4 regions of the Providencia lanzhouensis genome follow, and region 3 is predicted to be linked to each of the others. Evidence: predicted binding sites of a transcription regulator. Region 3 holds the regulator's gene; each other region holds the start of a gene.

Evidence for each region. Region 3 encodes PurR, which represses purine synthesis genes. Its sites were predicted from a motif close to CANGCAAACGTTTGCNTG; they were not measured.
Region 1: the regulator PurR is predicted to act here: its motif matches at 6,187-6,204, upstream of purT (formate-dependent phosphoribosylglycinamide formyltransferase).
Region 2: the regulator PurR is predicted to act here: its motif matches at 3,398-3,415, upstream of purM (phosphoribosylformylglycinamidine cyclo-ligase).
Region 4: the regulator PurR is predicted to act here: its motif matches at 3,279-3,296, upstream of ACIH2S_RS02610 (NCS2 family permease).

What each region holds. Positions count from the first base shown of each region.
Region 1 covers NZ_CP174123.1:3,175,728-3,183,713, forward strand. The annotation lists gene ACIH2S_RS14955 (carbon starvation CstA family protein) at 1-2,047, opposite strand, end outside; gene ACIH2S_RS14960 (WG repeat-containing protein) at 2,442-2,918, opposite strand; gene ACIH2S_RS14965 (GMC family oxidoreductase) at 3,278-4,885, shown strand; gene purT (formate-dependent phosphoribosylglycinamide formyltransferase) at 4,934-6,112, opposite strand; gene rarD (EamA family transporter RarD) at 6,274-7,200, opposite strand; gene ACIH2S_RS14980 (response regulator transcription factor) at 7,842-7,986, shown strand, end outside.
Region 2 covers NZ_CP174123.1:2,266,021-2,274,006, reverse strand. The annotation lists gene ACIH2S_RS10725 (arsenic transporter) at 1-1,032, shown strand, start outside; gene arsC (glutaredoxin-dependent arsenate reductase) at 1,045-1,470, shown strand; gene purN (phosphoribosylglycinamide formyltransferase) at 1,656-2,294, opposite strand; gene purM (phosphoribosylformylglycinamidine cyclo-ligase) at 2,294-3,334, opposite strand; gene upp (uracil phosphoribosyltransferase) at 3,652-4,278, shown strand; gene uraA (uracil permease) at 4,354-5,649, shown strand; gene hda (DnaA inactivator Hda) at 5,780-6,481, shown strand; gene arsC (arsenate reductase (glutaredoxin)) at 6,532-6,888, opposite strand; gene ACIH2S_RS10685 (beta-barrel assembly-enhancing protease) at 6,901-7,986, opposite strand, start outside.
Region 3 covers NZ_CP174123.1:1,754,694-1,762,679, reverse strand. The annotation lists gene slyA (transcriptional regulator SlyA) at 1-92, opposite strand, end outside; gene ACIH2S_RS08295 (DUF1289 domain-containing protein) at 600-839, opposite strand; gene gloA (lactoylglutathione lyase) at 1,024-1,431, shown strand; gene rnt (ribonuclease T) at 1,560-2,204, shown strand; gene ACIH2S_RS08280 (Grx4 family monothiol glutaredoxin) at 2,295-2,642, opposite strand; gene sodB (superoxide dismutase [Fe]) at 3,242-3,820, shown strand; gene ACIH2S_RS08270 (YnhF family membrane protein) at 3,909-3,992, opposite strand; gene purR (HTH-type transcriptional repressor PurR) at 4,260-5,285, shown strand; gene punR (DNA-binding transcriptional activator PunR) at 5,301-6,206, opposite strand; gene punC (purine nucleoside transporter PunC) at 6,329-7,552, shown strand; gene ACIH2S_RS08250 (helix-turn-helix transcriptional regulator) at 7,725-7,986, shown strand, end outside.
Region 4 covers NZ_CP174123.1:578,734-586,719, reverse strand. The annotation lists gene ACIH2S_RS02615 (Na+/H+ antiporter) at 1-1,522, opposite strand, end outside; gene ACIH2S_RS02610 (NCS2 family permease) at 1,815-3,161, opposite strand; gene ACIH2S_RS02605 (ArnT family glycosyltransferase) at 3,714-5,399, shown strand; gene ACIH2S_RS02600 (MFS transporter) at 5,468-6,664, opposite strand; gene ACIH2S_RS02595 (helix-turn-helix domain-containing protein) at 7,004-7,561, shown strand; gene ilvN (acetolactate synthase small subunit) at 7,607-7,891, opposite strand; gene ilvB (acetolactate synthase large subunit) at 7,894-7,986, opposite strand, start outside.

The DNA.
Region 1 (7,986 bases), 1.4 Mb from region 3:
CGTAGAAGATAATACCGTAAACCACCACTAAGAACAGAATACTCAGACCCGCGTTAGTGTAGTTATTAATAATAATGTGATTCATATTAGTAATTTCTTGTGCCGTTAACTCAGCACCACCCGCGGCGATTTTCTCTTTGTAAGATTTCGCTAAGTATAAGAAACCTTCCAGTTGAGGATTATCACTGAATAATTTCAGTCCTAGTGCCCATGTAGTACAGATTAATAACCATACCGCTGGCAACACAGTCACTAAGATGTATTTACTGCGTTTCATCTTAATTAATACAACCGTACTCAGGACTAACGCTACCGCTGCCAGCATCTGGTTGGAGATACCGAACAGTGGCCACAAGCTCTTAACGCCGCCCAGTGGGTCAACAACGCCTTGATACAGTAAGTAACCCCACAAACCTACACATCCTGCTGTACCAATGATCCCTGCAAACAGAGAATCGGTTTTCTTCAGGAATGGCACGAAGTTACCCAGTAAATCTTGCAGCATAAAGCGACCAGAACGGGTACCCGCATCCAGAGCCGTTAAGATAAACAGTGCTTCAAACAGAATACCGAAGTGATACCAGAAGCCCATGTTGGCAGCTGGCATAATTTCGTGGAATACAAACGCAATACCGACAGCTAAGGTTGGCGCACCACCTGCACGGTTTAGAATCGAAGGCTCACCAATGTCTTTTGCTGTTTGCATGATTTGTTCTGGGGAAATGACAAAGCCCCATGAACTGACCGTTGCTGCCGCATGAACAGACACATCTTTCAGTTGCGCCATAATTGCAGCGCCATCTGGACCACCCAGCTCATGCAGGTTAGGCATAGTGATACCTAATGCTGATGGTGGGGTGTTCATTGCAAAATACAGACCTGGCTCGATGATAGAAGCTGCGACTAACGCCATGATAGCGACGAAAGATTCCATTAACATCGCACCGTAGCCGATGTAACGAGCGTCTTTTTCGTTCGCTAACAGTTTTGGCGTCGTACCGGAAGAGATCAAGGCATGGAAACCGGATACCGCACCACACGCAATGGTGATGAACAAGAATGGGAACAGTGTACCTTTCCAAACTGGACCAGAACCATCAACAAACTGTGTCACCGCTGGCATTTTCAGCTCAGGGTTCAGGATAACAATACCTACAGCCAAACCAACGATAACCCCAATTTTCAGGAATGTCGCTAAGTAGTCGCGAGGCGCCAAAATCAACCATACTGGCAGTAACGCGGAAACAAACGCATAACCGACTAATGCATAAGTAATCGTCGTATCTTTAAAGGTCAGTGCTGGACCCCAGTAAGGGTCATGAGCAATCACACCACCAAACCAAATAGAAGCGACTAACAGTGCAATACCGATAACGGCAATTTCACCCACACGCCCTGGTCGGATATAGCGCATATATATCCCCATAAAGAGCGCAATCGGCACAGTGGAGCAAACTGTGAACACACCCCATGGGCTTTCTGCCAGTGCCTTAACCACGATCAGCGCCAATACTGCGAGGATGATGATCATAATTAAGAAGCAGCCAAACAGTGCTAGCGTACCTGGGATTGGACCCAATTCTTCTTTAACTATCTCACCAAGAGATGCACCGTTACGGCGTGAGGAGATAAACAGCACCATAAAGTCCTGTACCGCACCCGCAAGAACAACCCCAGCCAATAGCCACAATGTTCCTGGTAAGTAACCCACCTGAGCCGCTAATACTGGCCCAACTAATGGACCCGCCCCTGCGATAGCCGCAAAGTGGTGACCAAACAGAACGTTTTTATTGGTTGGAACATAGTTTAAGCCGTCATTATTAATGACCGCCGGTGTAGCACGCGTTTCGTCCAACTTCATCACTTTTTTAGCGATATATAAGCTGTAGTAACGATAAGCAATCAAGTACACCGCCACAGATGCGACGACGATCCACAATGCACTAATGTGCTCGCCGCGTCTTAGCGCGACAACCCCTAAACAGATTGCACCGATGATCCCGAGGATCATCCATGGAATGTGTTTTAAAATACCATTTTTGTTCATAGAACACCCTTCTGAGGTAGAACGAACATGCCATTAATACGTAATTACCGTTTATTAAACTGCGAAAACGTTGTTTTTAATCGTTTTCGATGAATAACAAATGATTTTTTAATAGGCAGTGGTTGAATGATTTTGAATGTAAAAAATTGAGTTCTGCCATAGTGGGTATGGTAAAAAATTACTATCAGGAAAAGCGAAAAGTTACCTTGAGTGGTGGCATACAGAATTAAGCGGTTAGTTTTTTGCGGTGAATGGTTTTCAAGAGTCGCTAAACCCTCAAAAAATGTGATCTGAGTAACAAATATTTTTCATTTCAATAAGTTAAGTAACTTTTAAAATCATATTTAGATTGTGACTTTTGTTAAATTCCTGAGGTTAATGCATGAATAAAACGCTAATTTTCCCTACTCAGTGGATTAACAATTTCTTGCCATTCGCCCCCAACCCACCAGCTATGTTCTCCGTCGGTTTGTCGCTCACACTTCTTGCCTACCTTGGCTTTACTGTTTTCAAATGGATATGCACAATCATAAATCGGCTCAATCACAATCTCTCCGGTTTGGGCGTTGGCATAACCTATTTTTTCCCCCTGACGAATTCGGTATAGCCCTTCACTCGCAGGGTCGAGACCATTATCAAAATAGTAAAATTGATACACTTCATTACCCTGCTTATCTACGAGCCTGATACCACCTTTTTTGTATACGCTTCCTTTAAGGCAATACAAGAAAGGTGAAGAAGGTTCAAAGCAGCGGATTTTTTCGCTTTCATCTTCCGCCATTAACTGAAACTGTTCTTCGAGTGGCATGGCAGCTGCCATCGTCGTCAACACACAACCCATCAGCATGCTTTTTATTAGTATCGCTTTCATTCGTAAAGATGCCTCTCATTTTATTAGGCGTTCAGCATCCCTTAAAGCATTCCCAATGAGTATCAGATAATCACGCAATTTTTTTCTATGCATCTTTTTCGTTCGCACTATTTTTCACTAAGAATAAACCAATTAATAAAGCATTAACTTATTAATGAAATTAAAAATAAGACTAAAAAGTTATGAGATTAATATTTTCCTTTTAAATAACAATAATTAGAGAAAATTAAAAAATAGTTACTTAGGAAATTATTTTTGAAGCGAATCACACTAACAGAACATTATTTATACATTAATAACCTAAAGGCGTTATTGTTAAAGAAATGATGATTGAATGTTAATTTCAACAGGGAAATAAAATGAGCACACAAAAATATGACTATATTATTGTCGGTGCAGGCTCCGCAGGTTGTGTTCTCGCCGCACGTCTGATCCAAGAAACCCAAGCTCGCGTGCTGCTTATTGAAGCGGGCGGTAGCGATAACCATATGTTTATCCGTATGCCTGCTGGTGTCGCTAAAATTATTGCCCAAAAAAGCTGGCCATATGAAACCGAACCTGAACCTCATGCCAACAACCGCAAAATGCAAATTGCTCAAGGTCGCGTGCTGGGGGGCAGTAGTTCAGTCAATGGCATGATCTACATTCGCGGGCAAAAACAGGATTATGATAACTGGGCACACAAGTACGGATGCGAAGGCTGGGGTTACCAAGATGTTCTACCGTGGTTTAAAAAAGCCGAGCGCAATGAAAGCTTAACCGGAGAATACCACGGCACGGAAGGACCTCTTCCCGTCAGTGAAAACCGTTATCGCCATCCACTTTCTATGGCATTCATTCAAGCGGCTCAAGAACATGGTTTACCATACGTTAATGACCTTAATGGAGAGAGCCAGCAAGGAACCAGTTTCTATCAAACCACAACTCACAACGGGGAAAGAGCCAGTACATCCAAAACCTATTTGAAATCAGTAGCAAATAGCGACCGTTTAACCCTCAAGCTCAATACCCAAGTTAACCGCATTATTATTCGCGATGGACAAGCAGTCGGCGTGGCTTACCAAGGTAAAAATGGTCACGAAATCGAAGCCCTAGCGCGTGAAGAAGTGTTGGTTTGCTCCGGTGCAATGGGGTCAGCGAAGTTGTTGATGCTCTCTGGTATCGGACCTGAAGAACACCTTTCCTCTTTAGGGATCAAAACCGTGGCAAATTTACCGGTGGGCAAAAACTTTCACGATCATTTGCATATGTCTATCAACGTCACCACCAAAGAGCCAATCAGCTTATTTGGTGCCGACCAAGGCTTTGCCGCTATCAAACATGGTTTTGAGTGGATGGCATTTCGCAGTGGGCTACTCGCTTCTAACGTTTTAGAAGGCGCTGCCTTTAAAGACAGCTGCAACCAAGGTCGCCCAGATGTGCAAATTCACTTTTTGCCTATTTTAGATAGCTGGGATGATGTACCGGGGGAGCCGCTACCCGCCGCTCACGGTTTTTCACTGAAAGTCGGTTACTTACAGCCTAAATCACGCGGGGAAATTTTACTGCGTAGCCAAAACCCGCAAGATCCGTTAAGAATTCACGCCAATTACTTGGCTGAACCAGAAGATATGGAAGGTTGTAAACGTGCGGTGAAATTCGGTTTAGAGGTATTAAGCCAGCCATCATTGCAAGCTGTCAGTAAAAATACATTAATGCCGCCAGCCCAAGTTCAGCATGATGAGGGGCAATTAGAAGAGTTTGTGCGTAATTTCTGTAAAACAGTTTATCACCCCGTTGGCACCTGCCGTATGGGTACCGATACCGCAAATTCCGTCACTGATTTACGTCTTCGCGTTCATGGGATCAACAAACTACGAGTGGTGGATTGTTCGGTGATGCCAGAAATTCCAAGTGGCAATACCAATGCGCCAACCATCATGATTGCGGAGCGTGCAGCCGCGATGATTATTGAAGATAAACAATAATCCCCCTAAAAAGCCCCCCGCCAGAACCTAACAGGCGGGGGATAATCACTATCCTGTTACTTTCACTCGAGCCGCCGCTGTTTTTGCCATCTCTAGGGCTTGCTCAATCGAATCTCCGACCGCAAGCGCTACACCCAAACGGCGAGTTCCCGCAATTTCCGGTTTGCCAAATAAACGCAATTGAATATCAGAACCGAGTGCCTCGTGAATGCCCGAAAAAACCACATTCCGACTATGCAGCTCAGGTAAAATCACAGCCGATGCGCTGGCACCATACTGACGAATAGTGCCAATCGGTAAGCCTAAGAAAGCACGAACATGTAATGCGAATTCAGACAGGTTTTGAGAAATCAACGTCACCATGCCGGTATCATGAGGGCGAGGAGAAACTTCGTTGAAAATGATCTCATCACCACAGACAAACAGCTCCACACCGAATAAGCCGTATCCCCCTAAAGCGGTGACAATTTTCTTCGCTACGTCCTGTGCTTTTTGCAAAGCAGCATCACTCATCGCTTGCGGCTGCCAAGATTCGCGATAATCACCTTTTTCTTGGCGATGCCCAACTGGTGCACAGAAATGCACACCGTCTGCCGCGCTAATGGTTAGTAATGTAATTTCAAAATCGAAATTCACCATTTTTTCAACAATCACGCGCCCTTGACCTGTACGCCCGCCTTCTTGGGAATAATTCCACGCACTATCAAGCTGCTCCGCTGAGCGAATGATGCTCTGCCCTTTCCCCGATGAGCTCATGACTGGTTTTACAATGCAGGGAAAGCCAATTTCATGGGCTGCGGCTTCAAAATCCGCTTTCGTTTCCACGAAGCGGTATTCCGACGTCGGCAGTTGTAGCTCTTCGGCAGCTAAACGACGGATCCCTTCACGGTTCATGGTTAGGTAAACCGCATTGGCAGATGGCACGACTTTTTGACCTTGCTTTTCGAGTTCCACCAACGTTTTGGTGGCAATCGCTTCAATCTCAGGAACGATAAAATCTGGTTTCTCACTTTCAACAAGTTGGCGTAGTGCCTCACCATCCAACATATTGATGGTGTAGCTGCGATTAGCAACATGCATCGCAGGTGCATTGTCATAGCGATCCACCGCAATCACTTCAATACCCAAACGCTGGCACTCAATCGCCACTTCTTTACCTAACTCCCCCGAACCGAGAAGCATAACTTTTGTCGCGCTAGAACAAAGTGCAGTACCTAATTGGCTCATGATAATGACCTTATATCCCCAGAGATAAATGCAGCTACATAAAAGATAATGTCTAAAAAGATGGCAGGATTATATACGCAATCGTTTGCTTTGACTATGATAGAAGCATAGCCCGTTAATAGTATTATCTGTAAAACAGGCTAACCCATTAAAATTAAAAGTTAAATTTTGGGAGATTCATCCCGCCCAGTCACATACGGTTGATGGCGGGCACCTTTGCCATAGCGTTTATGGAGTAGCGCTAATACACAAAACAGTAAGCCAATCCAAATCAAGGTAAAACTGACACCTTTGACCCAATCGAAAATTTCATTAAACAGGAAAACCGCTAACAAGAATTGAATTGTTGGCTCGATATATTGCGCTAAACCAATCACCGTTAATGTGGTGCGTTTAATGGCTGCCGTGAAAAAGAGTAATGGAATGATAGTCACAGGCGCCGCCAACATGTACAGCATTTTGGTTTGCCAATCACCATTTTCTACCGCGCTCATTCCATGTGCGGATAACCACCATGTAATACCTATCGCCAAGGGTAATAACCAAAGCGCCTCTAAAAACAGCGAGGTGATAACATCAAAACGAATAAATTTACGGATCAAACCATAAACTGCAAAAGCGCTCCCCATCACTAACGCTAAAACGGGCAATTCCCCATATTGTATGATTTGGTAGGCAACACCTGAAAAAATAAACACAACCGCCAGTTTTTCAGCAAAGACTAAACGCTCTCGCAAGAAAATCACACCTAGCAAGATTGAAAACAGCGGGTTAATAAAATACCCCAAGCTCGCAGCCAGTACTTGCCCATGAGTTAACGCATAGGTGAAGGTTGTCCACGATACCGCCATAATCGAGGAACTAAAAAAACATAACACAATTGAACGTTTATCCGCCCACACTTGCTTCCACAGGGATTTATTCTTGATAAGCAACCGAATGAAAAATAAGAACGGAAGAGACCAAATCAATCGTTGCGCCAGTAATTCCATGGCTTGTGCATCAGGAAGTAACCGATAAAACAGCGGGGTTATCCCCCAAAGAATATAAGAAAAGATAGCTAATGCTACCCCGGAACGCAGCAACATAATTTATCCGTATGAAAGTGTGGTTGATTTTTCTTCTCTATAATACGCCAATAACGGAAAGATAATAGGTTGAAGTGCAAACTATCACTAAGGTTATCGATCAATTTATTCACACTAAACACTTTTATTAATCATACGAAAACCTATAGTGCAATATCTTTTAAGGAAATCATTACGTGTATTCACTCACTTTTTTAGAGTACTTTGCAATTTTACTGAGATAATTTTAATGACTTAACCACAAAACTTAAAAACAGAAAAAAATTATCAAGGAGGATGATTAATTAAATTTCATAAAATTGCTAATAGTGCTTTTTATGACTACCATTTTGCGATATTATTACTTAGCTAAATAACATTATTTTCATGTTATCTAGAAAACATAATAATCGTAAGACAAGCTTAAAACTCTATCTTGTTACAAAACATTAAACAGATGTTACGTTTTGACACATACTTTAACCTTTGTTTCTTTTTTATATTAAAATTAGGCAAGTACTTTTTTTAATATCATTTACGTTCAGCAATAATCTATAAAAAAGAATAGTTGAAAATATATTACCATTTCCATCGGTGAATTATTCTCATTCTATTAAACTACGTTAATTTGAATGTCAAATCCGTTTAACAGGAGTTTGGTGATGAATAGCGCCATTCATGTAATCGTTGAAAACGATAATGTCTTTAAGAATAAACTGAAATCAAAGATGGAATCTTTTGATTTTATATTTAAATTCTATAATGACGAAGAGGTATTTATTAGTACTTATACTTACCCTAAAGAAG
Region 2 (7,986 bases), 510 kb from region 3:
GGAAACGGGCGCGGTCGTCTGCTGTTTACCTGGATTGTTCTGCTTGGCGCCGCGGTTGCTGCACTGTTTGCAAACGATGGTGCTGCATTGATATTAACACCGATTGTGATTGCAATGTTACTCGCTCTGGGGTTCAGTCAGGGAACAACACTGGCATTTGTCATGGCGGCAGGATTCATCGCTGATACCGCTAGCTTACCTCTGATTGTCTCTAATCTAGTCAATATTGTTTCAGCAGATTTCTTCGGTCTGGGCTTTACGCAGTATGCTTCCGTGATGGTTCCTGTGAATTTGGCGGCTATTGCTGCCACGCTGGTTATGCTGCATCTCTTCTTTCGTCGTGATATCCCTGCCAGATATGACGTTTCCTTGCTGAGAATTCCTAGTAGTGCGATTAAGGATCCTGCAACGTTTAGGGCTGGCTGGGTTGTTCTGCTGTTCCTGCTAGTTGGTTTTTTTGTTCTGGAGCCACTGGGGATCCCTGTCAGCGCGATAGCAGCTATTGGCGCAGTGGTATTGCTAGTGGTAGCCAAGAGGGGAGATGCCATTAATACTGGGAAAGTGCTTCGTGGTGCGCCTTGGCAGATCGTGATTTTTTCTCTGGGTATGTATTTGGTTGTCTATGGTCTACGTAATGCTGGACTCACTGACTATCTTTCTTCCGTACTCAATATACTGGCGGATAAAGGCTTATGGGCTGCGACATTCGGTACTGGCTTCCTGACCGCCTTCTTATCGTCGATGATGAATAATATGCCGACGGTGCTGATTGGAGCGCTGTCGATAGACGGGAGTGCTGCAACTGGTGTCATCAAGGAGGCAATGATTTACGCCAATGTGATTGGTTGCGACTTAGGCCCCAAAATTACCCCGATAGGCAGTCTTGCTACACTGTTATGGCTTCATGTACTGGCTCAGAAAAATATGACAATCACGTGGGGGTATTATTTCCGTACCGGCATTATCATGACCCTACCAGTGTTATTTTTTACTCTGGTCGCGCTAGCGTGGCGGCTATCTATCACTTTGTAATGAGATATTGATATGAGCAACATTACTATTTATCACAATCCAGCCTGCGGCACTTCACGTAATACACTAGAGATGATACGTAACAGCGGTAATGAACCAACGATTATTTACTATCTTGATGCGCCGCCAACCCGCGATGAACTTATTAAACTAATTTCAGATATGGGAATTTCTGTGCGTGCATTGCTGCGTAAAAACGTTGAACCTTATGAGAAATTGGGTCTTGATGAAGACAAATTCTCTGATGAGCAGTTGATTGATTTTATGCTTCAGCATCCTATTCTGATTAATCGACCAATTGTAATTACGTCGCTTGGTACACGTCTTTGTCGTCCCTCAGAAGTTGTGCTGGATATTCTACCTGAAGCTCAGAAAGGTTCTTTTACTAAAGAGGATGGTGAAAGGGTTATAGATGAAACAGGGAAACGAGTGAAATAATTTCTCGAATTAATATTATCGGGTGTCTGTTTATTTCACACTGACGCCCGCTTTCCGATCAAAACTACTTCTCGGGTTGCCTGACAAAACATTTCTTACAAAGGGCAAATGGCTGAGATTGTATTACTCGCTCAGACCTGCCAACCAAATCTGAGCGAATACATTTAAACTTACCTAACTGCGCATTAATTTGCTTGATAACCTGTCGCTGATAGCGGCTGGCCATCAAGCAGGGCTTTACCGTCTTGCATCACGAGGCGACCCGAAACAAACCACGCAATAACTTGAGGATAAATCAGGTGCTCTTGGAGTTTAACGCGTTCAACCAAATCGTCTTCAGTATCTTGCGGCAAAACCGGCACATGTCCCTGTAAAATAATCGGACCGCCATCGAGCTCTTCAGTGACAAAATGCACGGAAGTGCCGTGTTCTTTATCGCCGTTCTCAAGTGCGCGTCGATGAGTATGTAACCCCGGATATTTAGGCAGTAAAGAAGGGTGGATATTCAGCATTTTTCCTGTGAAATGTTTCACAAACTCAGGGGTTAAAATACGCATGAACCCCGCCAAGACCACTAAATCCGGTTGATACTGCTCGATAGCTTCTAACAGTGCAGCATCGTAGGCTTGGCGGTCGGCGAACGCTTTTGAGCTAACACAAAGGGCTGGAATACCAGCCTCTTGTGCGCGAACCAAACCGTAAGCATCACTTTTATTACTGACCACTGCGACGATTTGCCCATCGATCTCATGGCGTTGGCAGGCATCAATCATTGATTGCAAATTACTGCCACTGCCTGAAATCAAAACAACGATGTTTTTCATTAGCGGATAACAACCTGCTCTTCACCCGCAGGTAATTCGCCAATTGTCCCGATCTGCCAAGCATTTTCGCCTAATGTCGTCAGCAGTTTTAATGCGGACTCAACTTCGGTTTGAGGCAGAGCGATGATGATACCGACGCCGCAGTTAAATGTACGATACATTTCGTGAGTGGTAACATCACCTGCTTGTTGAAGCCATTCGAATACCGCAGGCCATTCCCAGCTGTTGCCATCAATGATGGCTTGGGTGTTATCAGGTAAAACGCGAGGAATATTTTCCCAGAAGCCACCGCCAGTAATGTGTGCAATGGCATGAATGTCGTTTTTAGCGATCAATTCTAAGACATTTTTAACATAGATACGCGTTGGTTCTAACAGGTGGTCAGCAAGCGGTTTGCCCGCTAATTGCGTGGTTTCTGGATTGGTTTTGCTGACTTCCAGAATTTTACGCACCAATGAGTAACCGTTAGAGTGAGGACCGCTTGAGGCTAACGCGATCAGCGCGTCGCCCGCACTGACTTTTGTGCCATCAATAATTTCAGAGCGCTCAACGACACCCACACAGAAGCCAGCAACATCATAATCTTCGCCGTGGTACATGCCTGGCATTTCAGCGGTTTCACCACCGACTAATGCACAACCAGACTGCTTACAGCCTTCCGCGATACCCGTGATAACACTTGCAGCGGTATCCACATCCAGCTTACCGGTTGCATAATAGTCTAAGAAAAACAGTGGCTCAGCACCTTGGACAATCAGGTCGTTGACGCACATAGCGACTAAATCGATACCGATGGATTCATGACGTTTTAAGTCCATCGCGAGGCGTAGTTTTGTTCCCACACCGTCAGTGCCTGAGACTAAAACAGGCTCACGGTATTTTTGTGGTAGGGCACACAGTGCGCCGAACCCTCCCAATCCTCCCATCACTTCTGGACGGCGAGTCTCTTTCACCACACCTTTGATTCGTTCAACCAATGCGTTACCTGCATCAATATCAACACCGGCATCTTTATAGCTGAGAGAGGTTTTATCAGTCACTACGGCCCCCAAGGCAATTGCATTTTGGAAAAGATAACTTCATTTGCCGATATTCTATCAGGCTCCGCAAACGTTTGCGATAGCTTTCTGACTGAAATATTTGATGCAATAAATCGTGATGTCGTGACGTAAAGCGCATGATTTTATTCGCTGCCTACACCATAAAAAATATTATGTGTATACTAATTCAGCAAATAACGCCTGATTGATGATTGTTTGACCTTAATCAAGATGATACTAGTGGCATTGAGGGAAAAAAGCGGTATAATCCCGCGATTTTTTTGTCCGGTGACGTTTTAAAAAAGTAGGAGAAACCCATGAAGATCGTTGAGGTAAAACACCCTCTCGTTAAACATAAACTCGGCCTGATGCGAGATCATGACATAAGCACTAAGCGCTTTCGTGAACTGGCCTCAGAGGTTGGTAGCCTACTGACTTATGAAGCGACCGCTGACCTAGAAACTGAAAAAGTAACAATTGATGGTTGGTGTGGTCCTGTAGAAATTGAACAAATTAAAGGTAAAAAAATCACTGTAGTCCCTATCCTGCGTGCGGGTATTGGTATGATGAACGGCGTATTGGAAAGCATCCCAAGTGCACGTATCAGCGTAGTGGGTATTTACCGTGATGAAGAAACGTTACAACCTGTCCCTTATTTCCAAAAATTAGTTTCTAACATTGATGAGCGCATGGCGCTGATTGTAGACCCAATGTTAGCAACTGGTGGTTCTATGATTGCAACCATCGATCTTCTGAAAAAATCCGGCTGTAATTCAATTAAAGTCTTAGTTTTAGTTGCTGCACCGGAAGGTATTGCTGCATTAGAAGCAGCGCACCCAGACGTTGAACTGTACACGGCTTCAATTGACCAACACTTAAATGAAGAAGGTTACATTGTTCCGGGTCTAGGAGACGCGGGCGATAAGATATTTGGTACTAAATAATAATGAAGCCGACTGAAGAGTCGGCTTTTTTTTGATAAAAAAAGAATATTCACGACGCATAAGAGGATGACGAGCATGACACGCCGCACGATAAGTGTTGAAGAAAGACCACCATTACTACAAACCATTCCATTAAGCTTTCAACATTTGTTTGCCATGTTTGGGGCAACGGTTATTGTTCCTATTTTGTTTGGCGTGAACCCGGCAACGATTTTGTTATTCAACGGGATCGGTACGCTGCTGTATTTATTTATCTGTAAGGGCAAAATCCCAGCTTATTTAGGATCGAGCTTCGCCTTTATTTCTCCGGTATTAATTTTACTGCCTCTTGGGTATGAGCTAGCGCTTGGCGGGTTTATTATCTGTGGGGTGCTGTTCTGTATCGTAGCGTTGATTGTCAAAGTGGCAGGGCGCGGCTGGATCAATGTGATGTTCCCACCCGCAGCGATGGGGGCGATTGTCGCGGTTATCGGTCTGGAATTAGCGCAAACGGCAGCGGGTATGGCGGGCTTATTACCTAAAGAAGGCGCCGCGGTTGATTCAAGCACCTTAATCATCTCGATCACCACATTGTCAGTCACTATCTTGTGTGCGGTGGTTTTCCGTGGATTCTTATCGATTATCCCAATCTTAATTGGTTTCCTCTCTGGTTATGCACTTTCCTACTTTATGGGGATTGTTGACTTTACGCCAGTTATCGAAGCGCCATGGTTTGCCATTCCGACTTTCTATACACCGCGTTTTGAGTGGTTTGCGATTTTAACCATCCTGCCTGCGGCGTTAGTGGTCATTGCGGAACACGTTGGACACTTAGTGGTGACAGCGAATATCGTTGAGCGCGACTTAATGAAAAACCCTGGCTTACATCGTTCTATGTTCGCAAACGGTTTCTCTACTGTGTTATCGGGTTTCTTTGGATCGACACCAAATACCACGTACGGTGAAAACATCGGCGTGATGGCGATTACTAAGGTCTACAGTACGTGGGTCATCGGTGGTGCGGCAATTATCGCTATCTTACTCTCTTGCGTGGGCAAATTAGCGGCTGCGATTCAATTAGTGCCAGTACCTGTTATGGGGGGTGTTTCACTGTTACTGTACGGCGTAATCGGAGCTTCGGGTATTCGTGTTCTGATTGATTCGAAAGTGGATTATAACAAACCACAAAACCTGATTTTAACCTCAGTAATTTTAATCATCGGTGTGAGTGGTGCAGTGATCCACATTGGTCAAGCTGAACTGAAAGGGATGGCATTGGCGACAATCGTCGGTATTCTGATGGCGCTGTTGTTCCGCTTTATTACCTTTGTTCGTCCAGAAAAACAGTTTGTGACTTCTGAAGTGAAAGTCTTAGACGAAAATAAAAAATGAGTCACGATTAAGTAAAATAGATTGCCGGAGTGGCTAAAGCTCCGGCAATTAACCGCCAGGCTGTTCATCTCTTCTTGTTATTTATGATAAACTCAATGGCGTTAATTGAACTGCACAATCAGAGGCGCTTCTGAATACACCATCTCAACTCTCATTACCACTTTCTCTTCCTGATGATGAAACCTTTGCTAGCTTCTATGCAGGGGAAAATGAGGGATTACTCTCTGCGCTCAAAACGGCGATTAATCAGCCTCATGGTAGTTATATTTATTACTGGTCAAGAGAAGGGGGCGGTAAGAGTCATTTACTGCATGCGGCATGTGCTGAGTTGTCTGAGCAAGGTGTTGCTGTGGGTTATGTGCCACTGGATAAACGCGCTTACTTTGTACCTGATGTGCTTGAAGGTATGGAACATCTTTCTCTGGTCTGTATTGATAATATTCAATGCATCGCGGGAGATGAAGAGTGGGAAATGGCCATCTTCAATCTGTATAACCGTATTTTAGAAATTGGTCGAACGTGTTTACTGATCACCGGGGATCGCCCACCGCGCCAGATTGACTTGAAGTTGCCGGATTTAGCCTCTCGTCTCGATTGGGGGCAAATTTATAAACTGCACCCTTTAAGTGATGAAGACAAAATTTGTGCGCTGCAATTACGTGCCAGTATTCGTGGATTTGAATTGCCTGAAGACGTTTGTCGGTTTGTATTAAAACGGTTAGACAGAAAGATGGGCACTTTATTTGATATCTTAAATAAGCTTGATCACGCCTCGATTGTCGCTCAGCGTAAAATGACTATTCCTTTCGTTAAAGACATTCTCAAATTATAAAAAATTGGCAGCCCATCGACTGCCAATTTATTGTCTGCCAAATAGCCTGCTTATAAAATTTCCAGCACTTGCTCTGGTGGTCGACCCAACTTGGCTTTTTTACCTTTCACCACAATCGGGCGTTCAATTAACTTTGGATTATCATGCATGGCTTGAATAAGCTGCGCTTGAGTGACGCTGTTATCCGCTAATTTCAATTCTTTATAGATATCTTCTTTGGTGCGCATTAATTGGCGCGCATCGGTAAATCCAAGCATCTTCAGCAATTTTTCAATCTCAGCGATTGAAGGTGGCGTCGTTAAATATTCAACCACCGTCGGCGTGATGCCTTTTTCTTGCAATAAAGCCAGTGTTTCACGGCTCTTGGAGCAGCGAGGGTTGTGATAAATTTTAATTGAATCCGTCATTATCTTTATTCCTTACGGTTTTGCGTTGCTATCGCGCTCTTTTAATCGAGTAAGTTCATCGATTCGCGCATCAAAACGTTGTTGTTCATAACTGCCTAAACGGCTTTTACGGCTCGCTTCACTTAAATAATTGATGGCAGTATCATAGTTGCCGCGCAGTGCCATACCTTCGGCATACGCCGCCAGTTCTGCATTACGATCCCCCAGTTTTGCGGAGGCTTCGGCAAGCAGATCCCAGCCAATTGGGTCGTCTGGGTAATCAAATGTATATTTATTCAATAAATTAGTGGCATCTTTATACTGTCCATTGCTGACATACGCATTCGCAAGGTTGACAATAAATACCGTATTTTTTGGTGATTTTTTTAATGCATCTTGCAAACGTGCGACCGCTTTACCGACTTGTTTTTGCTCAATATCGATATCGGTCATGGAATCGATAAACCATGGGTTATCCGGCTGTTTGGCTAACAATTCAGAAATAATCACGCCCGCTTCGCTGTATTTTTTATCTTGAGATAACAATAATGCTTTACCGTACTTCGCGGCCATTTGCTCTTGAGCATTACCTTTACTGTAGTTTTCGATGATTTGGTCCAGCGCATTGCGTTGATCCGCAGGGCTGTACATAGACAAAATACGAACGCGTGCCAACATAAAGTCTAATGAAGATGGGGCATGGACTTTCGGATATTGGTTTGAACGGTTACGGGCATCGGCTAAACGGCTGTCTGGTAAGGGGTGAGTCAGCAAAATTTCTGGCGGTTTAGACATATAGCGGGTTTGGTCAGACATGATTTGCATAAAATCAGCCATGGCATGAGGGTCAAACCCAGAACGACGCAATGTTTGCAGACCAATACGGTCAGCTTCTTGTTCATTGGCTTGTGTAAAGCTGATCATCCCTTGCTGCATTCCTGCGAATGTTCCCGTTAATGCGGCAAAACCGGCTTGCGGGTTCGCCATCACCAGTAATAGAGAACCGATAGTCCCCGCGATAGCTAACGGTGTTGTGGCTTTCTGGTCTTCCATCATTCGCGCCAGATGGCGCTGGGTGACGTGAGAGATTTCGTGCGCCATAACGGAAGCAAGCTGGCT
Region 3 (7,986 bases):
TGCGTGAGTTTAAGTGGTTTGAGGCGATAGTCAATCAATGCTCGCCACATACGGACTACACGAGATAATTCAGTTCCAATTTGAGATTCCAATTTACCCTCCTTTATATAATTATAATGTCTAAAAAATATACCAAATACATATTATTTTTTGAATTATATATTAACTCCCTTTTATCTTTACAACCTTTTATTGAGCCAATACCTCATAAATACCTATATATAGTGAGCATCAATAAATCATTGAGTGATATACATCTTACTTTCCTCCATGATTTTTCATATAAAAACAATATAATCACTTAATAAGACAACCTATCAATTATCTTATTAATAAGAATAGCCTTACTCTTCTTTCGAATCTATCTATTTTAACCCTTATAGTAATTACAACTAACAATAAAAAATGCAATATCAAATAAACCCTTAAAAAACAAAGTAATATAGTTATTCTTAAAATTATGTCATTTACAGTTGATTTAAATGAACTTCATCATCATTTTGAATAAATAAAATTTTATTGAAATGTAACTATTGTAATTAATCTAAATGAATTAATTTTTGATTGAATTATCTTATTTTTAATAGTCTGATTATCAATCAAAATAGAGGTTGTTGAGGATCATTCATCTCTTCTTGAGCCACTTTCTTATTATTTAATCTTAAAAATCGCTGGCGACATAAACGGATTACATGACGTTTTTCTGCGTTAGTTAGCTGCAACCAACCAAAACGTTCATCTCGGGTTCGATAACAACCACGGCAATATCCCTGCTCGTTGGTCTGGCATATCCCACGGCAAGGGCTTGGAATATCAAAAAACTCAAGTTGTTCTGCCATCGTTAACCACCCGTAATATAAACATAAAATTATGATATACTCCCTCGAATTGAGTATAGCCATGATATGACTAAAAAATAAACCTCAATCGCTGTATTTAGTCATATTGCCACGTTATATTAATAGATAAATCGATTCGACTTTAAGCATTATTGCCTGAAGAATTTATAGGGAAACTACTATTATGCGCTTACTACATACCATGCTCCGTGTTACCGACATGCAACGCTCCGTTGATTTTTATACCAAAGTATTAGGTATGCGCTTACTGCGCACGAGCGAAAATACAGAATACAAATATTCTTTAGCGTTTGTCGGTTACAGCGATGAAAGTGAAGGTGCTGTTATCGAGTTAACTTATAACTGGGGCGTAACAGAATATGACTTAGGTAATGCTTATGGTCATATTGCATTAGGTGTTGATAATGTTGCTAAAACCTGTGAAGACATTCGTCAAGCAGGTGGAAATATCACTCGTGAAGCTGGTCCAGTCAAAGGTGGTACAACCGTTATCGCATTTGTTGAAGATCCAGATGGCTATAAAATTGAGCTCATCGAAAATAAAAGTGCGAGCAAAGGATTAGGAAATTAATCCCTCACATACATTTTATATTTTAGGTGGTGATAACCATCACCTAAAATATCTTCAGTATCTACCTGCAAAAATGCATTCCCTTTGGCATAATGAAAGCCAACCAGAAACTGTAAATTGAAAGCCTAATGTCTGAAAAAAATAACCCTAACTCACTGGTTAACCGCTTCCGGGGTTACTACCCTGTCGTTATAGATGTTGAAACTGGTGGGTTCAACCCTAAAACTGATGGTCTATTAGAGATAGCGGCCATTACACTCAAAATGGACAAAGATGGCTGGCTAGCCATTGATGAAACGCTGCATTTTCATGTAGAACCATTTGAAGGTGCGAATTTGGAGCCCTCTGCACTGGAGTTCACTGGCATTGACCCCACGAACCCCCTACGTGGTGCAGTGAGTGAATATGAAGCATTACATGCCATTTTTAAAACAATTCGAAAAGGTATGAAGAATACCGATTGCAATCGCGCGATCATGGTGGCTCATAACGCAAATTTTGATCACAGCTTTGTTATGAATGCGGCAGAACGCTCTGGGTTAAAACGTAACCCATTTCATCCCTTCGCAACCTTTGATACCGCCGCACTGAGTGGATTAGTTTTTGGACAAACCATTCTTGCAAAAGCTTGTGTCACCGCAGGTATTCCATTTGATGGCAAGCAAGCCCACGGTGCCCTATACGATACTAACCGTACCGCGCTATTATTTTGCGAGTTAGTCAATAAATGGAAAAAATTAGGTGGATGGCCACTACCTAGTGAGCCTCAATAACCTCGCCCCCTAAAAACAAAAAAACCGTATTAGTTTTAGGCTAATACGGTTTTCATCAATATAAGCATTAAAGCCTATTCAACCATTTAATTACTCAGTGATGGTTTCATCTGCTGGACGGTATTTGTCTGCAGTTTCTTTGATCAGAGCTTGTAATTCGCCGCGTTGGAACATCTCAACGATAATGTCACAACCGCCAACTAACTCACCACCAACCCATAACTGTGGGAATGTTGGCCAATTAGCATATTTTGGTAGCTCTGCACGAATATCTGGGTTTTGTAAAATATCAACGTAAGCAAAACGCTCACCGCAAGAAGACAGAGCTTGAACAGCTTGAGCAGAAAAACCGCAGCTAGGCAGTTTTGGAGAGCCTTTCATGTATAATAAGATTGGATTTTCTTTAACTTGGCGCTCAATTTTTTCGATAGTTGTCATTTTATATCCTAAAACGTGGGTGCTGATTTTGCAGTCACTGAGCCACTTTGAATCATTTGCAAGGCAACTCATTAGACAGAACACATTGACCGGTGTAATCGCCGGCATAGTCAAAACATCGCAAATTGTTCCGTGATTGTTTCATACAATATGCCAGTTTTATAAGGTGAATACTATAGCACTCCTATTTGCTGTACTCAAAAGGTGAAAAGCAAATAGCAACGTTTTCTTTTTACTATAAAAAATTCACTCTGGGTGTTTTTGCCGTGTAATCATGAGAGTTATTTGTTAATATATTAGCAAATTAATAACACTTGATGTATTTCCCTGCTCTTCAATGACAATAACGACACGCAGTGGAATAATTATTATGCAACTTACTAACAATTAAGGCATAAATAGCATCATGGAACAGGTTTTTTCTTACTGTAACCTGTATTCTGTTATGATAAATCATGACTTACAATGCGGCGCAATAGCTCACCACGGCTCGACGTCACTACACTAGAAGTAGATTAATTAATAGAAGTACATTTAATTTCGCTCATTTTACGAGCAAACACCCTAAACACTGAATAAAAGCAATCAAGGAGTACGCAATGTCTTTTGAATTACCAGCTCTACCTTATGCTAAAGATGCTTTAGAACCTCATATCTCTGCTGAAACCTTAGAATACCACTACGGTAAGCACCACAACACTTATGTTGTTAACCTGAATAACCTGATCAAAGGCACTAAATTTGAAGGTCTGTCTTTAGAAGAAATCATTAAAACTTCTGAAGCTGGCGTATTCAATAACGCGGCTCAAGTTTGGAACCACACTTTCTACTGGCACTGCTTGGCTCCAAATGCAGGTGGCGAGCCAACCGGTAAAGTTGCAGAAGCTATCAACAAAGCATTCGGTTCATTTGCTCAGTTCAAAGAGCAATTCACTGATGCCGCAGTTAAAAACTTCGGTGCAGGTTGGACTTGGTTAGTGAAGAAAGCAGATGGCAGCCTGGCTATCGTTAACACGTCTAACGCGGCAACACCAATTTCTGGTGACGATAAGCCAGTTCTGACTGTTGATATCTGGGAACACGCATACTACATCGACTACCGTAACGCACGTCCAAAATACTTAGAAAACTTCTGGGCGTTAGTTAACTGGAAATTTGTTGAAGAAAATCTGGCTTAATTTTAGTTCAGATCTAAAATGACTAAGGGCGAGTATAATACTCGCCCTTAATTATTTCTCATCCTTAGTAGATAGGATGGAAATGAAATCAGAAAATGTGCACAGCAAACAAAATAATTACAGCTAAAGAGCCAAACGCAGCTAGCAATCCATATTTAAAATCTGTATCCATGAGACCCTCTCATATAAAGAAATTGAATTATCAAATAACCATAAAATAAAAAGGTTATTTCAGTATACATGCACAAAAACGTAAAACCAGTGTCTATATCACATGTTATAACATCAATTATTTCTTTCGTTTTTGCGCTAGATCAGACAAAATCGACAACAAATCGCTAAATTATTGCCAGCAAAGGTACTATGCATCAATATGCAGGTAATTATTTAACTAGAATTATTTTAGAGACCAAGTTTTGGTTAGGAGTTTTTTCTTCTCATGGCAACAATTAAAGATGTGGCGAAACGTGCGGGCGTCTCTACCACAACCGTCTCCCATGTTATCAACAAGACGCGTTTTGTCGCTGATGATACAAAAACAGCCGTTTGGGCCGCCATCAAAGAGCTCAATTATTCTCCGAGTGCGGTTGCGCGTAGTTTAAAAGTCAACCACACCAAATCAATTGGTCTGTTGGCAACATCAAGTGAAGCCCCCTATTTCGCAGAAGTGATCGAGTCTGTCGAGAATAGTTGCTATGAGAAAGGCTATACTCTAATTTTATGTAACTCTCACAATAACTTAGGTAAGCAAAAAGCGTACTTGCAAATGTTGGCACAAAAACGTGTCGATGGGCTACTTGTGATGTGTTCAGAATACCCTGACACCTTGATAGGTATGTTGGAAGATTACCGAAATATCCCAATGGTCGTCATGGACTGGGGTACCTCTCGCGGGGATTTCACTGACAGTATTATTGATAACTCTTTCCACGGTGGTTACTTAGCGGGTCGTTACCTTATTGACCGTGGTCACCGTGAAATTGGCGTGATCCCTGGCTCTCTCGAAAGAAATACAGGTATTGGGCGTTTAACCGGCTTCAAAAAAGCCATGGAAGAAGGCAAAGTCACATTAAAAGATGAATGGATTGTTCAAGGGGATTTCGAGCCAGAATCAGGCTATAAAGCGATGATGCAGATCCTCAGTAACAAGCACCGCCCAACGGCAGTCTTCTGTGGTGGAGACATCATGGCGATGGGGGCAATCTGTGCGGCTGACGAGATGGGATTACGTGTCCCTCAAGATATTTCCATTATTGGTTATGATAACGTGCGTAATGCACGCTATTTCACGCCTGCATTAACCACAATTCACCAGCCAAAAGAGCGTTTAGGTCAAATGGCGTTTGCGATGTTGCTCGATCGTATTGTGAATAAACGCGAAGATGCGCAAACGATTGAAGTTCATCCGCGTTTAGTTGAGCGCCGTTCCGTGGCTGACGGTCCATTTATTGATTATCGCCGCTAAGTCTACCTCAGCACATTAGCTCGCAAACCACTCCGCGTTGAGCGTTTCGCTATCACCAAGATAGTCAAGAAGCCATCTCAACGCTGGAGATGTATCATTCTCAACCCACGTTAAGCAGCAAGGGCTTTCAGGAAACGGCTGTGCTAATTTCAGCTCAACAAGCTTACCTTCTGCACACAATGGCGCTGCACGGTGCTCAGGAACCATTCCCACACACAGGCCATTTTCCAAACACGCTAAACCACTTTCCCAGTAAGGCACAACTAAGCGACGTTGGTTATCCAGCGCCCAAGTATCTCTTTTCGGTAAGCTTCTTGAGGTATCTTCTAAGCACAAACTTGGATATTCACGCATTTGATCATCTGTCAGTTTGCCCTGAATTTTTGCTAATGGGTGATCGGGGCTCGCAACACAACGCCATGACATAAAGCCCATATCACGGAAGCTATAGCGCTCTCCAATTGGTGAAGCACGGGTCGCTCCAATCGCAACATCCACACGTCCATCGGCTAAAGCATCCCAAACTCCATTAAACACTTCAGGGTGGATATACAGTTCAATATCAGGGAAATGACGATAAAAATCCAAAATCAGCTGTTCCGTACGCTGCGGTTTTACGATGCAATCAACAGCAATACTGAACTGTCCGCGCCATCCATTGGCGACTTGTTGGCATTGATGTCGAGTATCAATCATTTTTTTGATAACACTTCGACTTTCTTTAATAAAGATAGCCCCGGCTTCCGTCAATACCACATCACGGTGACGACGTTCGAATAGCGGAACTGCTAACCATTCTTCGACTTGTTTTACTGTGTAGCTGATCGCTGAAGGGACTCGATGCAGCTCATCCGCAGCACCACTAAAGCTTCCCGTTCGAGCAACTGCGTCTATGACTTCAAGTGCATGAGCTGACCACATTTTCTTTCCTTTCAAATTATTTGATAGCAGAGTCCAAATATTACCGTTTCACAACGTAAAAAAATAGCCTATACAATAAGATAACTATCAACATTATTTTAAATATAGATTAAGCAAAAACTATGACAAATACTGCGACAAAAAACTCCTCTGGATTTTTGATTTATCTTGCTGGCCTAAGCATGCTGGGGTTTTTAGCCATCGATATGTATCTGCCTGCCTTTGGTTCAATGCAAACAACCTTAAATACGACTGAAGGCGCTATCAGCGCATCATTAAGTATCTTTCTAGCGGGCTTCGCGTTTGCCCAGCTATTATGGGGACCCCTTTCAGATAAATTAGGACGCAAACCTATTCTCATTGTTGGGCTTTCGCTGTTCATTATTAGCTGCCTAGCAATGATTTGGGTCACCGATGCCACTCAGTTATTAATCCTTCGATTCTTGCAGGCCGTTGGCGTTTGTTCTGCTGCGGTTTTATGGCAGGCCCTCGTTATCGACCGCTATAACGAAGCTGATACCCAAAAAGTATTTGCCTCTATTATGCCTTTAGTGGCGCTTTCTCCTGCATTAGCGCCACTTTTAGGTGCCTGGGTGCTTGAACACAAAAACTGGGAATTTATCTTCATCGTGCTGATGATGGTGGGCGTTTTACTCCTGCTACCGACTTTGATGCTAAAAAAAGTGGCACCGAAAGTCATCGCAGAAGAAAACCAGCCACAAACCAAAGTTTCCTTTGCTACCTTGCTAAGCTCCCCTGTTTTCAGTGGTAACGTACTTGTGTACGCAGCATGTAGCGCTGGCTTTTTTGCATGGCTAACGGGTTCGCCGTTTATTCTACGCAATATGGGCTTTAACCCTGCGGATATCGGCCTGAGTTATATTCCTCAAACACTGGCATTTATTGTCGGGGGATACGGCTGCCGCTTCGTATTAGCTAAAGTTCGCGCTGAAACGTTGTTCCCAATCTTGCTAGCGGGTTATGCCGTTAGTATGATTATTCTCTTTGTGATGGCGATTTATACGCAGCCAACATTAACCATGATTTTGGTTCCATTTTGCTTTATGGCAGCAATGAACGGAGCATCATACCCAATTGCAGTCGCCAAAGCCCTCAATACGTTCCCATCTGCTAGTGGTAAGGCTGCTGCACTACAAAATGCGTTACAGTTAGGGTTATGTTTCTTAGCCAGTTTATTAGTGTCTGCTCTTACATTTGACCCTTTACTCGCTACAACTGGTGTGATGGCATTTACTGTAATCCCAATGATTATAGGCTATTTCATGCAGCGTTGTGCCAGCAAATCCAATAATGCGATTAAGCACACTGAATATCAGCATGACTAATCGTTAGTTAACGTTATTTTTTGGCATCATAAAAATCAGTTCCGTTACTATTATTAATAACGGAACTGATTTTTAATAAAACGTTATTTGGTTAATATATCGTTTATAGAGTTAATTTTTTCCCTATAACACGCTATTATTAGCATATTCAATTATGACGTTTTGAAGAGCCATGCTGAAACAGTATTATCCTCCTGATGAATTAAAAGAATTTGTTAGTTCAGTTTTGATTATCAAGAAATTTACTGATGCTATTAAGATCTTCCCAGGCACAGGTGCTGAAATATGGGTTTCGACTGAAAATATCAGTATGTCGACTCACGAACATACATCCGTCAATCCATTTCAGTTAATCATCCCCAGAGTCAATATATTTACGGCTATCCCGAATAATGCCAGCGTGATGGTTCTACGTATTCGCCACGATGCCCTAC
Region 4 (7,986 bases), 1.2 Mb from region 3:
CCGTTAAACGAAAACGCCGTTCAAGATCTTCAATCTGCAAGTTGTGTTCCATCTCGTCTTGGTCGGCGGTTCGACGACGTAAATGACCAATCACCCTTGTCGCGACCTCGTTGATGTCTTCCGAGTCTAATTGCTCTTCCACATCCGCAGATAAACGCTCTTGCATCTTGTTCAAGCTGACAATTGCCACTTCAGCCATTGCTGCTTTCGCCATACGGATTTCGTTAATATCCGCCTCTTTATCCCCCACTTTAAAATTGCGCAGCAGGAGTGGTAACGCCACAACGCCCGCAAAAATGGAGAATAAAATAACCCCAGCGGCGATAAATACTAGCTGGTACCTTGCAGGGAACGGAGAACCATCGGTTAAAAATAGTGGCACCGAGAGCACACCGGCTAAGGTAATCGCCCCGCGAACCCCAGCAAACGACGCTAACCACAATTCACGGACGGTATAGCTCGCGAACTGTAATGGGCGTTTTTTCAGGAACAGACGGCTGAATCTCTTCATCAACCATAACCAGCAGAAACGTAAAATCAGCAAGGCAAAATAGATGATAACGACCGCGGTAAACAGCATCCAGGTTTCGACGCTTGGGTCGAGTTCTGCTTGAATAACCGATGTTTCCCAAATCCCCGGTAATTGCAGACCGAGCATAATGAACACTAAGCCGTTAAAGACAAACTCTAACATCGACCAAACGCTATCAGCACGTAAACGCATCGCCAAAGGCGCATTGCGGATAACGCCGGATTTGGTGATAGTCATACCCGCAGCAACCGCTGCCAAAATACCTGAAAAACCGATATGTTCCGCAATCATGTAAGAGGCAAATGGTAACAGCAGCATGAAGACGATTTGCGTTGCTGGGTCATCCCCACTCCAGCGGCTCATTAAGCGCAGAGACTTGCTGTATAACCATGTAACAGCAACACCTGCCAACAAACCACCGACTGCGACTTTAAAGAATTCGATTGTGACGCCCGATACGCTGAAGACCATCGTTCCCATAGCAATCGCCACGGCGAACTTCAACGCCACCAGACCGGAAGCATCGTTCATCAATGCTTCCCCTTCGAGTACGCTCATCATGCGTTTGGGAATTCGCCCTTTCCCGACGATAGAGGACAATGCCACCGCATCTGTTGGGGAAAGTACAGCAGCCAGCGCAAAGGCGGCAATAAGCGGGATACCAGGCATCAGCCAGTAAATCAAATAACCAATCCCGATAACGGTTACCAATACTAGCACTAATACCAGAATGAAAATTTCTCGTCCATTCTGGAAAAATTCACGGGTAGGAGTTTTCCAACCATCGACGAATAACAGCGGTGGAATCAACAGAACCATAAAGAGTTCAGGGTCAAAAGAGACGTGTAACCCAAACTGAGGCCACGCTAATAATGCACCGATAGCAATTTGAATAAGAGGAAGGGGAATACGGATGGGAATGACTTTCGTCACCACACCAGAAACAGAGACAGCCAAGATCAAAATAAGAATAGTAAAGAAAATTTCCATGTTGCCCTTACTTATTAACTAATGCATACCCTAAATATCGCAGCTTAAAGTATAACGGGAGAACCCAAAATTTGCCTGCCGCCGCATAGTAAGAGATAGCACCGTCCAGACCATGAGATTTTCAGTCAAGGCAGCCACTGGTTAAAAATAGGCATTTTCACTTCATTTACCGCCTTAGCACTATTCTATCCTTAACAGGCTATCTGACGGGAAAATAATTTGGACTTTAGAACGAATCGCAACAATCCGTTAAAGGGCGACAGCAGCTGCCGCCCTATCATTAGAATTACCTTTAGATAGCGAGGTCGGCAGCATAAAACGCTACCAGCAGAACCGCGATAACTACGCTACCAATATTCAGTTTACGCCACTCACCCGCACAAATACGCCCGATAACCAGTGATGCGAAACCTAACATAATACCGGTGACGATATTACAGGTTAATACGATGAATACCGCACACAGTAAACCTGACATCGAATCCACAAAATCATCGAAATCCAATTTCGAGACATTGCTCAGCATCAGCAGACCCACATACATCAGCGCTGGTGCTGTCGCATAGGCAGGTACCAGATAAGATAATGGCGATAAGAACAAGATAAATAAGAATAAAACACCAACAACTACGGCGGTTAAACCTGTACGGCCGCCTGCTGCAGTTCCTGCTGCGGATTCAATATATACCGCAGCGGGTGATGCGCCGATCGCCCCAGCAAAAATGCTGCTGACAGAGTCAGCGGTTAATGCTTTTCCACCATCGATAATCTGACCGTCTTTATCCAGCAAGTTCGCTTGGCCCGCAACAGCGCGGATAGTCCCTGTTGCATCAAAAACTGCTGTCATCACTAATGCCAGAACACTTGGCAGAACCGCCGCTTGAAGTGCGCCCATGATATCCATACTGAACATCAGCGCTAAACCATCTTCACCGAATGAAGGCAGTTTAAAGAAACCTTGGTATTTAACGGCTGGGTCGAAAATCAAACCAATAATCGAAATCGCGATAATGACTAATAACACCCCACCTGGTACACGGCGTTTTTCTAAACCGAAAATTACCGCTAAACCAATCAGAGACATTAAAACAGGGAATGAAGTGAATTCACCCAACGCAACAGGTAAACCTGCATTTGGGTTTTTAACCACTAAGCCAACGCCCGTTGCTGCTATCAACAATAAAAACAGACCGATACCAATACCCGTACCGTGAGCCACGCCCATTGGCATGTTACGTAAAATCCAACTACGGATACCTGTCACAGAGATAATGGTGAATAAACACCCCATTAAGAATACGGCACCCAGCGCAACTGGAATACTAATATGTTGCCCTAACACCAAGCTAAAGGCAGTAAACGCGGTTAATGAGATTGCACAGCCAATTGCCATTGGCAGATTCGCCCATAACCCCATTAATAAAGAACCGAAACCTGCCACTAAACAGGTTGCGATAAACACAGCAGTAGGTGGAAAGCCTGCTTGTCCTAACATACCCGGCACCACGATGACAGAATAAACCATCGCTAAGAATGTCGTTAATCCCGCAATGATTTCGCGGCGCACTGATGAGCCACGCGCTGTGATCTTAAAATATGAATCCAATTTGCAATTGGATGAAGCCTGTTGGCCTGCCATGGTATACCTCTGCTATTAATTTTAGAAAATTCTATGTCACTATTTTTGCTAAGTTTTTTATAAGCATTTATTCAATTTTGCTTGATAACTTAGCGAATATCACCTCAAACTGAAACTCACGTAAACGATTACCTTTTTGATAAATGTTCACTGAACCGAGATAACTGGTGAACAGAATGACTCTCTAGGAACAGTGCGCAAACGTTTGGCTTTTAGAACAAAGTGAGGCGAATTGTGAAGAGCGTAATTATCGTTCGAAAGGGGGGAATTGATCAAGTGTTTTATGGCTGGCCATTTTTTAACCATGAACCATAAAAACTGTGTCATATTCTTACAATCTTCCATAAAAGTCAGTCATATTCCGTTCTATATACTCTTTGTTTAAATATACGCGTGAGAGTGTTGCTAAAATCCCCACTAATATTGAGTTTTTAATAAATAGTCTGTTTATGAACATATTTACTTTCTAATACTAATTAAATAACTCATTTCCCTGGTGATTATTTTTATAAATATATTTTTTAATAATACTTAACACTCGCTATAAATATTATGTCAACCATTACAGCCTCAATTAAAACAATACCAAAAAGTGCCTTAATACTTTTTGCTGTATTTTTACTGATTTATCTCCTTCCCGGGATTTATGGGCATAGTCCATGGAAGCAGGATGAAAACTACAGTTTTGGTATTATTCAAACGATGTATGAAACGGGTAATTGGCTGGTTCCTACCAATGCGGGTGAGCCTTTTATGGAAAAACCGCCATTCTATTATTGGACGGCGACGGTTTTTGCTCATTTATTATCGGGAATGATGCCGTTATACGATGCCGCACGCAGTGCGAGCTTATTTTTTTCTATTATTAATTTTTCATTTTTTATTTTATTAGCTCGTCGCTTTTTTAAATCCGACAGCTTTTCTGATGCCCGTATTTGGATAGCCTTTGCACTGTATGTTTGTGCACCAGGAATATTACGTCACACCCATGAAATGTTCACCGATGTTTCGTTAATTACAGGGGCAACTATCGGTTTATATGGCTTATTAGGGTTAATTCAGCAACAAAAAATTGCTGCATCCGCCTTCTGGCTGTGCCTTGGCACCATTATCACCACCTTATCTAAAGGCGTGTTTATTCCCGGCGTTCTGTGGATCAGCCTATTTTTGGCACCTGTATTTCTTATTCAATGCCGATCTAAACAGTTTTGGCTACCCGCACTATTCGCGGGTTTGGTTGCCCTCATTGCAATTCTACCTTGGCCAGTCATGCTGTATGTACAGCATCCCGAGCTGTTCGTGACTTGGTTTTGGGAAAATAACATTGGTCGCTTCCTTGGATTCTCCGTTGAGAAGTTAGGGGCTAAAGCCAATTTCACGCGTATTCCTTCTGCAGTCGCATTTTTTGCGCTTCCTGCTGGGCTACTGGCAACTGCCTATTTGTTACGTCATCCGCTCAGACGCCTGCGTGATCATAATGAATATTTGATTGCCATATTTCCTGTCCTTGGCGTGGTATTCTTGCAAATGTCTGCCAGTGGGCGAGCGCTCTATTTACTGCCCTTTATTGCTCCGATGGCGCTCCTCGCTGTACAGGCTCTTGGCTGGTTTTCAGAGAAAGTCTTAAACGCATTCGCACGCTTCGCCGCCTTCTTCTGGTCTGGGGTAATTCTCTTTCTGTGGGCTTGCTACGCTATCGTATTAACGGGTCATCACGCCCAATGGTTGCCTGTTTTTGGTCGTTGGCTACCTCTTGATTACCAAATGCATTTTTCTGTATTTGCGTTGATAGCGGGTATTTTTATTACCTGTTTTTGGTTCTTCCGCAATCATCTTATTTCCTCATCAAGCAGCGCTTTCCAAGCGATAAGAAACTGGTCACTGGGAATGGTGAGTGTGTGGAGCATTATTCTCACATTATTTGTTGGTTGGATTGATTATTCAAAAGGCTACGAAGGGGTTTTCCTGGATCTTCGACATCATTTAGAAGGGCAATTTACCCAAAATGACTGCATGGCTTCCGAAAACCTTGGGGAATCAGAAGCACCGATGCTCTATTACTACACCGGTATTTTGCATCAAAGACAGATGGAATTTGAAAAACCACAACAGTGCCGATGGCTGATTGTATTATCCAAAGAAATTCAACCCGCTCCTGAAGACATGGAATTGTTTTGGTCAAATCATCGTCCTGATGAATTTCGCGAAAATTTAGTGGTTTATCGAGTAATAGAATAGTTGGTTGCGAATAAAAATCCCCGAGACAAAACTCGGGGATTTTTTAATACATTAGTGATAAAAAGACGTTACTGAGCTTGTTGCTCAATGGCTTGAGCACCATATTTTTCACGGGTAAACCATAAAAATAGCCCCGCTATTCCAATCAATAATATTGGCAGACCTGATGGCGAAATCGCCGTTGCAGCCCCTGCCAATAACGGACCAGAAAGGTTACCTATACCCCATAACATTGCCGCTGCGGCGTTAGCAATAATCAGCTCATTCCCTCTGAAGTATTGACCAATCTGCACTAAAGCGATGGTGTAAATGGCGCCAGCTGTCGCCCCCAACACAAACAATAAAACCCAGATAAAGTAAGTGTGAGTAATTAAGAATGGCAGCAGCATGCTGGCTCCTAACGTCACCACGCCACAAATACGATACAATTTTTCGCGATTCATATGATCAGCTAACCAACCAAACGGCATCTGCATAATCGCATCTCCTGCCAAAATTGCACTGATCATCATCGCCGCAACCGCCTCGGTATGCCCCATGCCCATCCCGTAAATTGGGAACATCGACAAGATAGTGCCATCGAAAAAAGCAAAAAATAGGATTCCGGCACAAATTCCAGGGGCAACTTTCACGAATTGCACAATTGAAAAGTTAGATTCTGACGCCGTTTCTGCGAGCCTATCTCCCACTTTCTGATCCATCAGTAGGAATAAAGCCACAGAAATTAAGTGAATCAAGGTACAAATAAACAGAGGCGATTTATCTTCCACACCGTAATAGGCAATAAATGACGGACCTAATAATTGGCTCACAGTAAATACCGTCGTGTAAATAGCCAATATCCGCCCTCTCTTGTTTTCAGGGGATAATTCGTTGATCCACGTTTCCCCCAAACAAATCATCACACCACTTGCAAGTCCCGTAATCAACCGCAAAGGGAAAAGTAGCCATAAAGGCAATGAACTTAGTAGTGGCAGTAAGCTAATGGCGGAGATCACCGTCGCGATTAACATAGCTTTGCGCTTTCCACACCACTTCACAATACGCTGTACCACAGGGGCAATCAAAAACATTCCCAAGGCAGGAGCCGCAGAGATAATGCCAATGTACAATTCACTCACACCAAAATTATTCAGTCGCAGCGCCACCATCGGGATACTGAGACCAATCACGATGCCGATAACGGCAATGCTGGTTGTAATCGTAAAAATAGCAAAAGAAGCAGAACGTCGAAAATGTTGAAAACTCGAATTAGCAGGGCTCATTTTTGTATTAATCTGCTCAATTAGGATTAATTGTCAGATATAAACTCCGAAAAGATATTATTTATTTGAAATAAAACACTGTGACACATTCAGTCATTAGAATAATACAAACTAAATTATATCATGAATTTATTCAACAAAATAACACACTGAAAAACAATAAATCTTATTTTTATAACTGTGTATTTAAAAAATAATTTTTAGATTATTTTTCCATTTATTCGCATTCAGCAAAATATTATTTTCATAATATCGGGTTTCTGACATTTCATATTTAAGATGTTAGAATTGGCAGCAGAAATGAGAATTTATAAAAATAATATTGTGGAAGACAGTGTCGTGGAAAATAAAATAAATATAAAAATTGGCCAGAAAGTACGTCTGTTGCGTCAGGCGAGAAACCTTTCTCTGAGTGAGCTTTCCCACTTATCAGGGATCTCCAAAGCCGCTCTTTCTAAGTTGGAATCAGGGGATTCAAACCCGCGCATCGACACCTTAGAGTCCATTGCAGCTGCGCTACGTTTTCCGCTCAGTGACTTATTTACACGCCAAAATGAATCTTATCCCTATTTGGTGAAGGCCACACAGCTTGAAGGCGATTATTTAGAGCAATTTAAATTCCGTATCAGTATGGGAAACGTCTCTGAAATTTGGCAACTCAGTATGAAACGAGGTGCAATTATTAACAGCCCCGCGCATATGGTCGGCACCCATGAACACATTATGGTACACGCGGGCTCCCTTATGCTGCGCTTAGACGATGAGCAAAATGTCGTTCTTGAGGCTGGAGATTTTTACGCTTTCAGCGGAGACTTTCCTCACGCTTACTTATGTATTGAGGGGGATGTACACGCCACCGTCGTGATGACCTATTCACATTTGAGTGATGGAGTTTAATAAGTCAGCCCACAATCCTTGTAGGCTGACCACATTCATTCAGAATTACTGCAAATAATCCTGCATGGTTTCAAACACACGCAAGTCATCGCTAAAACGAACTTCGCGGACGTCTTCCAATTTCTCAACTTGGTTGACCATCTGCGATAAACGCTCATCTTTCTGAACTAATAACCAAATTCGGCTTTCGTCCTTATCTTTAATTGGCATACATAGGATACCATCCACGTTAAAGGCCCGACGCGCAAACAACCCACAAATATGTGACATGACGCCCGGATGGTTGCGAACAATTAATTCTAAGGCGATTGGGTGATGTTCAAATACCATAATTACGCTCCGATCATATCAATATTAGCGGCACCAGGAGGAACCATTGGATATACCTTCTGATTGACATCAATCAGGGCATGAATTAAGCAAGG